DNA from 4 places in the Pseudoalteromonas sp. SG45-1 genome. Region 3 is predicted to be linked to each of the others. Evidence: predicted binding sites of a transcription regulator. Region 3 holds the regulator's gene; each other region holds the start of a gene.

Region 1 (2,209 bases), on a different contig from region 3:
TCAATAAAGTTTACGCCTTGCTCTAGCGCGTAGGCTATTTGTTCATCAGCGTCGCTTTGAGTATTTTGTTTACCCCAAGTCATACTCCCTAGGCACACTCGAGATACGTTTACGCCACTGCTACCTAGTGGGTTGTATTGCATAAAAATTCCTTAACTAAATTAGTTTTGAGCATGGCTGATTAAAGCCGATAAAAGAGGCTCGGAGATTGGGGCTTTTTGCCCTGTAGTAAAATCAAACATTACAACTTTAGATGCACCCGTAGTCGTTATTGCTTTTTGTGCATGGCTGTAAACTGTGTAGTTCATGGTAAAGCGATCTGTTTTAAGATCTGTAATTGTAACGCCTACAGTGAGTGTGTCGGGAAAAGTTACTGGGCGTTTATAGCGAACGTTATTTTCGCTTATTACTGGGCCCACACCGTTTGGGCTTATTGTGTCGAACAAATTTATTTTATTTAAAAAGTCGATTCGGGCTATTTCAAAGTAACGTAAATACACTACATTATTTACGTGTTGTAGCGCATCCATATCAGCCCATGCTACGGTGATATCGGTATGAATAGGGTGCTGATCTTTAAACGTTTGCATTATTTATTGGCCCTTGATTTTTAAAGTACTTAGATTATCAACATGGTGTTACGAGCTCAAGGTAATTAATGGCATGTTTTTTTTATAAGATGATTGTACCTGTTTAATTTTAGGTCTACAGTTAAATTACACAGACACACAAAAACACACACAAAGGTAATAATATGCAGAATATAATTAATTGGTCCTTAGCTTGTTTGGTTTTTATAGCCTCTTTTACCTGTTACGCGATGGGGAATGAATCTGGCGCTATCATTTTAATGTTGGCAGGATTTTTATTTGAGGTTGTGTATTGGCTACGTGGTTATAAGAGATCGGAGGACAATAAACACTTTTTTTAATCGTTAACTAGGGCCTGTTGACCTTTCAGGATTAAAATTTGTTCAATCTAGGGGCTATTTAATCGCGGCGCGAGGTTTGTGACCTAGTGGGCTAAGTAAAAACCGAGCAACAAAGAGTAAATTGCCCCTAGGCAGAACCCTTCGGGCAGCATATGTTTGGCATTTGTGCTACGTTATCGCCTATTTATGGGGAATAACCACACTACATAGGCTCTGCCTTGCCTAAATACCAAACATACTGCTGCAAATTTAACCTCGAAAGATAAACAGGCCCTAGGCTTGCATATCACATTTTATTCTATAATAATGACTGTATAAATAACCAGTTATTATTGTGGTGATGAAGAAGTTTATTCACATAGACATGGATTGCTTTTATGCAGCAGTAGAAATGCGAGATAATCCAAAACTTGCATGTGTACCGCTTGCTATTGGAGGCAATAGCCGACGAGGCGTGCTCTCAACCGCTAACTATATAGCTAGAGAGTATGGCGTGCGATCGGCTATGTCGAACTATCATGCTAAACAATTATGCCCCGATTTAGTTATTGTCCCAGGGCGCATGGCTGTATATAAAGAAGCTTCAAACCAAATACGTGAAGTATTTAGCCGCTATACAAACTTAATTGAACCCCTTTCTTTAGACGAAGCCTACCTAGATGTAACAGACAGCACCGCTTGTAAAGGCAGTGCCACACTTATTGCACAGCAAATAAGAGCCGATATTTACAATGCTACAGGGCTCACTGCATCAGCTGGTATTGCACCGATTAAATTTATTGCCAAAATAGCCAGTGACGAAAATAAACCGAATGGTCAATTTGTCGTTTTGCCTGATGAGGTCGATGACTTTTTAGCGCAATTACCGCTTGGGAAAATTCCAGGAGTGGGCAAAGTAACGCTCGAAAAGCTAAATTTAAAAGGCTTATATACCGGCAAGGATGTACGTGAAAAAGGCGTTAACTGGATGCAGCAACATGTGGGTAATTTTGGTGTGTCGCTTTATCAAAAATGTGCAGGTGAGTATGTTGGTAAAGTATCCACAGATCGTATAAGAAAATCGCTGAGTGTTGAACATACCTACGAGTACAACAAAACAAGTTTGCAAGAGTGCTTAGATGAGCTGCCAAGGTTGTTAGACGAATTAGTTTTAAGGCTTAATAAACAGCAGTTACGAAACCGTATTAATAAATTGAGTGTTAAGGTGAAGTTTGCAAATTTTGTAGTGACCTCTGCCGATCAGGTATACCACGAGCTAAATACAGAAATATTTGTTCA
Region 2 (2,209 bases), on a different contig from region 3:
TATCTTCAACAGGATATATAGTGCCATCTAAATAACGCCACTTGGAATCTTCTTTAACAAACTGCGACTTTTCGTGAAGCTCACAAAATAAGTTTTGATAAAAGTACTGGGCTTTAAATTCTACATTGCCAGTATTGTCATCATGGCTTGATCCGATTACATCAAGATTTATAAATCGACAGCTGTTAGCAAAATCATTGATTTCTTTAACCGGATTTTCAGCTTGTTTTTCTTTTGCGTAGGTTCGATAAACATATTCTGCATTTTTAATAACATAAGCGCTGAATCGTGAGCGCATAAGTTGTTCAGGAGTGTCAGCTTGCTTTACAGATAAGTGAAGCGGCTCGCAGCAATCGGCATAATTGTGCCCACTGCTGCAAAAACATAATGTGGTATTGAGTGAAGTCATAATAATAATACAGAATCTAAAACATTAGTTTAACAAGCTTATTGAGCGAGTGGTATCTCTGTTGTTTGAGCGTTTTTAGTAAAACAGTATAGTTTTGTATTCGTTTTACTTAAATCGAACGATAGATTTGTAAGTAGTTGGTTATTAACTATATCGGTCCAGGTAATTACCGCTGCAAAGTTTCCATTATTTAACGCAGAATTTAATACATACTCTAAATTTACTAGGTGCTTCTGTCTAATAACAAGTAATTTGCTTGTATCAATAGAGCATGAGTCAAGTAAAGCTTTGCTAGGTACATGATCTGGCGCAATTAGTAACGTCCATGCATTAGAGCTATTGTATTGGTGTAATACTTTTAAAAGCTCAAAGGTCGCTGAAATTTCATCTTCAATTTGGATCAAATTTACGCAATCGCTTTGCTCGTCTTGTTGGTAACTTTTAACTGTTCTTACGGTAATAGGCTGTAACATAATTTCACTCACTGGGTTTTTATACAGTATTCATATACAGTAGTTTATACAGTGCTTTCGTGCAAGCATTTTATGCTATTTATTTGTACAGTTATTCAGCCTTTGATCATTGTTTTTTATTTTTAAATCTATAATTCTTTATTAATCAACTTGTTATAGGCTTGTTTTTGAGGGGGTTGTTTTAAAATAAATTTTTGAGTAGTGTTTTCATTTGTGGGTTTTATACTGTGTAGGAGTATCTTTGTAACTATATACAGTATTTTTCAACACTGTATACAGTACTTATTACTTAGTTAGTTTATGTGTTTTCACTGGTGCGAGGGATCATATGAGAAAACTGGAGTTGGTGGATTTGTTCGTACAAACTTGCTGCATAACATTGAGCATCTTTAAATCGCTTAGTTTCGATATGTTTGCGTATATCTGTAACCGCTGCAGTGGCAGGTGCGTACCCTTGGCTACTCGCTAAGCTCAACCACGCTACAGCATGAAATACACTTTGTGGCACGCCTTCACCTTTTACAAAAAATAAACCTAAATAAAACTGTGCTCTATGGTTTCCTGCCATTGCAGCAAGGCGCATCCATTTTGCAGCCAATGGAGCTTGATTATTTTTTAAATAATATAGGGCTTTATTAATAGTACTTTGCTCATCTTTTTTATTATCAATGGGCGCGGGGCTGCTTTCTGGTTGAGTAACAAAACCTAAAATGTTGTCTAGCTGTTGCTCTAAGTCTTGCTCACAAGGTGTTGTTTTAAGCATATTGGTTCATTTATTATTTTAACTACTTTAACAGTTTAGTATATAGCAAGGTAAAATGTCCTGTAAAAGATAATTTTTATGTTAAAATCTCGTCACTTTTTACTATCACAAGTTTATTATGTTTGAAGCCTTATTTAAACTCAGCGAAAATAACTCAACAGTTAAACGCGAATGCGTTGCTGGCCTAACTACCTTTATCACTATGGTATACATTGTATTTGTAAACCCGGCTATGCTTGCTGAGGCAGGGATGGACCAAGGGGCTGCATTTGTAGCTACCTGTATAGCAGCTGCGATAGGCTGTTTTATAATGGGTTTGTGGGCTAATTATCCATTAGCATTAGCGCCTGGCATGGGACTAAATGCCTTTTTTACGTATGGCGTCGTATTAGGAATGGGTTATACCTGGCAAGCCGCATTAGGGGCTGTTTTTATGTCGGGTTGTATATTTTTATTTTTAAGCTTATTTAAAGTCAGAGAATGGATTATTAATGCCATACCTCTGGTGCTCAAGCGAGCTATCGCAACAGGTATAGGTGCTTTTTTAGCCTTAATTGCCCTTAA
Region 3 (2,209 bases):
ATTTCCCATACTGAACTACGTTTGCCAATATGAAACGCTCTAGCCGTTGCTGTTAAAGTGCCGTTGCGAGATGCTTTTAAATGACTTGCGCTAATCTCCTGACCTACACAGTAAAATTTAGTAAAATCGACAACAAAGTTAGCGGCATAGCTGGCAACTGTTTCGGCAAGTACAACGTTAGCACCGCCGTGAACCATGCCCATTGGGTTATGATGCTCAGGAATTGCCGGCATTGTGGCAACCAAATAATCATCGCCAATTTCTGTGACCTCTATCCCCATAGTTTTCATTAATGTTCCTTGGCCATTAATGCCTTGTTCTAACTGCTTGCACAGCTCTAAGGTGATGGGCTGGTACCAAATACTCATAATGTCTCCTTTGCATTTTTAATCATTTATAAACTTAGCTTTAGTTATATCCTTGAAATGTACACAAGTGAAATTACTTTAGCTATTTTAAGGCTTAATTTAAATTTGCGATTTTTATTTAACTGTATATACTCACAGTTAAATGTACTGTATGGAAAACCAGTTGTATGCGACCATTAACGAACCGCCAAGCTCAAATACTCGAACTAATTAAAGTTTTTATTAAAGACACTGGTATGCCTCCTACACGTGCTGAAATAGCGCAAACATTAGGTTTTAAAAGTGCCAATGCTGCTGAAGAACATTTAAAAGCACTTGCTAAAAAAGGCGCAATTAAAATGAAACCAGGTGCAAGCCGTGGTATTCAATTAATTGAAGAAGAAGAGCCAGAACAATTAGGTTTACCGCTTATAGGGCGTGTTGCTGCTGGTTCACCTATTTTGGCGCAAGAGCACGTTGAAAGTCACTGCAAAATCGATCCATTAATGTTTAAACCGGCTGCAGATTTTTTACTACGCGTTAACGGTATGAGCATGAAAGATATTGGCATTATGGATGGTGATTTACTTGCTGTACATCGTACTCAAACCGCTGAAAACGGACAAGTTGTTGTTGCCCGCCTAGACGAAGACGTAACTGTAAAACGTCTTGAGAAAGCGGGTCGTAAAGTATTACTTCATGCTGAAAACGACGATTTTGACTCTATTGAAGTAGATCTTGAGAATGAGTCTTTTAATATTGAAGGCTTAGCCGTTGGCGTTATAAGAAACGCTGATTGGATGTGACTTTAAAAATAGCTTTTAAACAAGCAGTTTTATAAATGCGTACTAACTAGTACGCATTTTTGTTTTAAAATTTGTACTAAAAATAGGGCGTAAACAGCCCACTGACTATTTAAGCTGTAAACTTTTTTGCACTTATATTTTCCCCCTCCGAATGCGTTAAACCCCTTTGTTTTGCTCATATTTTGAACTTTCTGTTGCTCAGTTGATTACCGATTTTTTATTAATTATTCAATATCACCTGATTGTTTTTTATACTAAAACTTGCTTGTTGTTCGTTTTTTAGCTAATTGTTAATGTGCTGAGCTAATAATAACTCACAGCTTTTTAGTTTTGAGAACACACAATATACACAAACTCGTTGTTGGCGCAGCAAAACCAATCAATATTAAATAAGATTGGCTAAAAAAATAAAAATAACGAATTGGCGTTTAAGCCGTATGCCTCTTCGCTTTGCATTCGCAATAGCATCAAAGGAGCCGTCACATGGGTAAACTGACCTCTACCTTGTGGCTTATATTATGTGTTTTTTCGCACCCAGTTTTGGCTAACAGCCAATACAATATGCGCAAAGGCGTAACCGATATAAGCAATAATGTATATCAGCTGCACATGACCATATTTATAATATGTTGTGTGATTGGGGTGATAGTGTTCGCAATTATGTTTTGGGCACTTATTCATCACCGTAAATCTAAAGGGGCTGTACCTGCCCAATTTCACGAAAGCACTAAAGTAGAAATACTTTGGACTGCAATTCCGTTTGTTATTTTAATTGCTATGGCAGTACCAGCCACTAAAACCCTAATTGCAATGGAAGATGCCAGCAAAGCTGATCTCACTATTAAAATTACGGGTTCGCAATGGAAATGGCATTATGAATATATGGGCGAAGATGTAGAGTTCTACTCTATTTTATCTACCCCGCAAGATGAAATCGCGAATCTTGCAGATAAAAATCCTAACTACTTACTTGAGGTTGATAAGCCTCTTGTACTGCCAATAAATCAAAAAGTACGATTTTTAATGACTTCTGACGATGTTATTCACTCTTGGTGG
Region 4 (2,209 bases), on a different contig from region 3:
CATTGGCTACAATATTTGCAAGCGTGGTTTTACCAAGCCCAGGTGGGCCAAATATTAATAAATGATCGAGCGCTTCACCACGGGTTCGGGCAGCTTCAATAAAAATTTCCATTTGCTGCTTAACATGAGGCTGGCCTCTGTAGTCGGCTAAAAGTTTTGGTCTTATTGCACGATCTATAGAGTCTTCATTTATTTTTTCAGTCGCATCAATTAAGCGATCCGCTTCAATCATGGGTTACTCACAACATAGATTTTAAAGATTCTCTAATAAGAACCTCAGTAGACATATCGGGTTTACTTATCGATTTTACTGCTTTTTGAGCTTGTGGCAATTTATAACCTAATGCAAGCAGTGCCGATACGGCATCATCCGCTGCATTATTAGCAATTGTCGCATCGCTCATTGGCTCTATTACTGCGCTGTCACTAAATGGCGTAAATAAATCATTGCCCCAATCTTTTAGTCTGTCTTTCATTTCGAGTACTAAACGCTCGGCTGTTTTTTTACCTACACCGGGTAATTTAACAAGCGATGTTGAGTCTTCGTTATTTACACAACTTACAAATTGTTTTGCCGACATGCCCGATAAAATAGCTAAGCCAAGTTTTGGCCCTACGCCATTTGCTTTTAATAGCTCTCTAAACAAGGCACGTTCAACTTTATTATTAAAACCAAATAATAGTTGAGCATCTTCACGCACTACAAAGTGAGTGTAAACAATCGCATTTTCACCAATTTTTGGTAAATCGTAAAAACAGGTCATCGGCATTTGTACTTCGTAACCTACACCACTTACTTCGAGTAATATTTCTGGTGGCTGTTTTTCGACTAAAATACCATTTAAGCGGCCTATCATAATTATTTCCTTAAACGTCCTCTAACGGTTTTGCTTGCGCTGCCCGCTAGTTTAATTAAATTTTGTTCTGAGTGGGCGTGGCAAATCGCAATAGCGAGTGCATCAGCTGCATCGGCCTGTGGCGTACCGGGTAGTTTTAAAATATTTTTTACCATGTGTTGCACTTGTGTTTTATCTGCGCCACCGTTGCCTACTACTGCTTGCTTAATTTGCCTAGCTGAGTATTCAAATACGGGTAAGTCGGCCATTGCAGCGCCAACAATCGCAGCGCCTCTAGCTTGGCCTAGTTTTAAAGCTGAATCGGGGTTGTGCGCCATAAATACTTTTTCAATGGCAAAGGTTTCTGGCGAAAACTGCTCAATAAGCTGTGTAATGCCTTGGTAGATCATTTTAAGCCTAACCGGAAAAGGATGATCGGCTAACTTAATACAGCCACTGCCTAAGTATGTAAATTTAGAACCTTGATGGGCAACAACACCATATCCGGTCAAACGTGAACCAGGATCGATCCCTAAAATGATGGCCAAACAGCGCTCCATTGTTATTATTTTTAAATTACGCTAATAATGCCAGAGCACTGTATAAATTACCAGTACAAAGAAAAACAAAAATGCCCACGTACTAGGTGGGCATTTACAGGAGCATGTTAGTTTAAGCTTACCCTAGGGCACGCACTAATCCTTGGGTATTTTGTTTAAGTGTTCGGGCAATCATTAAATAGCCTAAACCAGCCACAAATACGCCGCCAGCTACCGGACCTATAATCCATATATGTGGGTGTAACTTACCTGCTAAATCAAACATTTGTTGCTGCACAATCAAAAGCGCTATATCACTAAAAAATGCAGCCACTAAACCAGCTAAACCGCCTAGTAATAAAAACTCATACAGGGTCGCGTTTTTAATTAATCGGCTTTTAGCCCCAAGCGTTCGCAGTATTACAATTTCTTGCATACGCTCACCTAAACTAGCTTGCACTTGCGATATAAGTACAAGCGCGCCACACAGCACAACAATTGCAAGTACAAAGCCAATGGCGAGCGATACTTGCGAAATAGTAGTTTGTATTTGCTTAACAAAGTTATCAATATCAATGGCTGTAATAGTAGGGTAAGTACGTAATAACTGGCTAAAGTCACGTTTTTGATCTGGATTTATACGTACCGACGAAATATACGTCGCCGGAAAATCTGCAAGTACATCAGGGCTTAAAATAATAAAAAAGTTAGGTTTAAGCGTGGCCCAATTTACTTTGCGCACACTGGTGATTTTAGCGTCGAACGACTGCGAACCAATTAAAAATGTAAGCGTATCGCCTATCTCAACATCTAATCGCTCAAGCATCGACTCCT

What was found. The regulator LexA, encoded in region 3, represses DNA repair genes until DNA is damaged. The targets are predictions, from matches to a motif close to TACTGTATNNNNATACAGTA.
Region 1: dinB (DNA polymerase IV) is a predicted target of LexA. The motif match lies at 1,240-1,259, and genes of this name have one in related genera.
Region 2: H5117_RS13160 (SulA-like leucine-rich domain-containing protein) is a predicted target of LexA. The motif match lies at 905-924, and genes of this name have one in related genera.
Region 4: ruvC (crossover junction endodeoxyribonuclease RuvC) is a predicted target of LexA. The motif match lies at 1,433-1,452, and genes of this name have one in related genera.

Annotation. Positions count from the first base shown of each region.
Region 1 is NZ_JACJEP010000007.1:152,008-154,216, reverse strand. It holds gene H5117_RS08895 (aldo/keto reductase) at 1-143, opposite strand, end outside; gene H5117_RS08890 (thioesterase family protein) at 162-590, opposite strand; gene dinB (DNA polymerase IV) at 1,272-2,209, shown strand, end outside.
Region 2 is NZ_JACJEP010000015.1:2,600-4,808, forward strand. It holds gene H5117_RS13155 (YchJ family protein) at 1-409, opposite strand, end outside; gene H5117_RS13160 (SulA-like leucine-rich domain-containing protein) at 448-882, opposite strand; gene H5117_RS13165 (tetratricopeptide repeat protein) at 1,181-1,645, opposite strand; gene H5117_RS13170 (NCS2 family permease) at 1,764-2,209, shown strand, end outside.
Region 3 is NZ_JACJEP010000016.1:82,017-84,225, reverse strand. It holds gene H5117_RS14045 (PaaI family thioesterase) at 1-368, opposite strand, end outside; gene lexA (transcriptional repressor LexA) at 536-1,153, shown strand; gene coxB (cytochrome c oxidase subunit II) at 1,637-2,209, shown strand, end outside.
Region 4 is NZ_JACJEP010000032.1:37,189-39,397, reverse strand. It holds gene ruvB (Holliday junction branch migration DNA helicase RuvB) at 1-232, opposite strand, end outside; gene ruvA (Holliday junction branch migration protein RuvA) at 240-857, opposite strand; gene ruvC (crossover junction endodeoxyribonuclease RuvC) at 860-1,384, opposite strand; gene H5117_RS18545 (ABC transporter permease) at 1,515-2,209, opposite strand, start outside.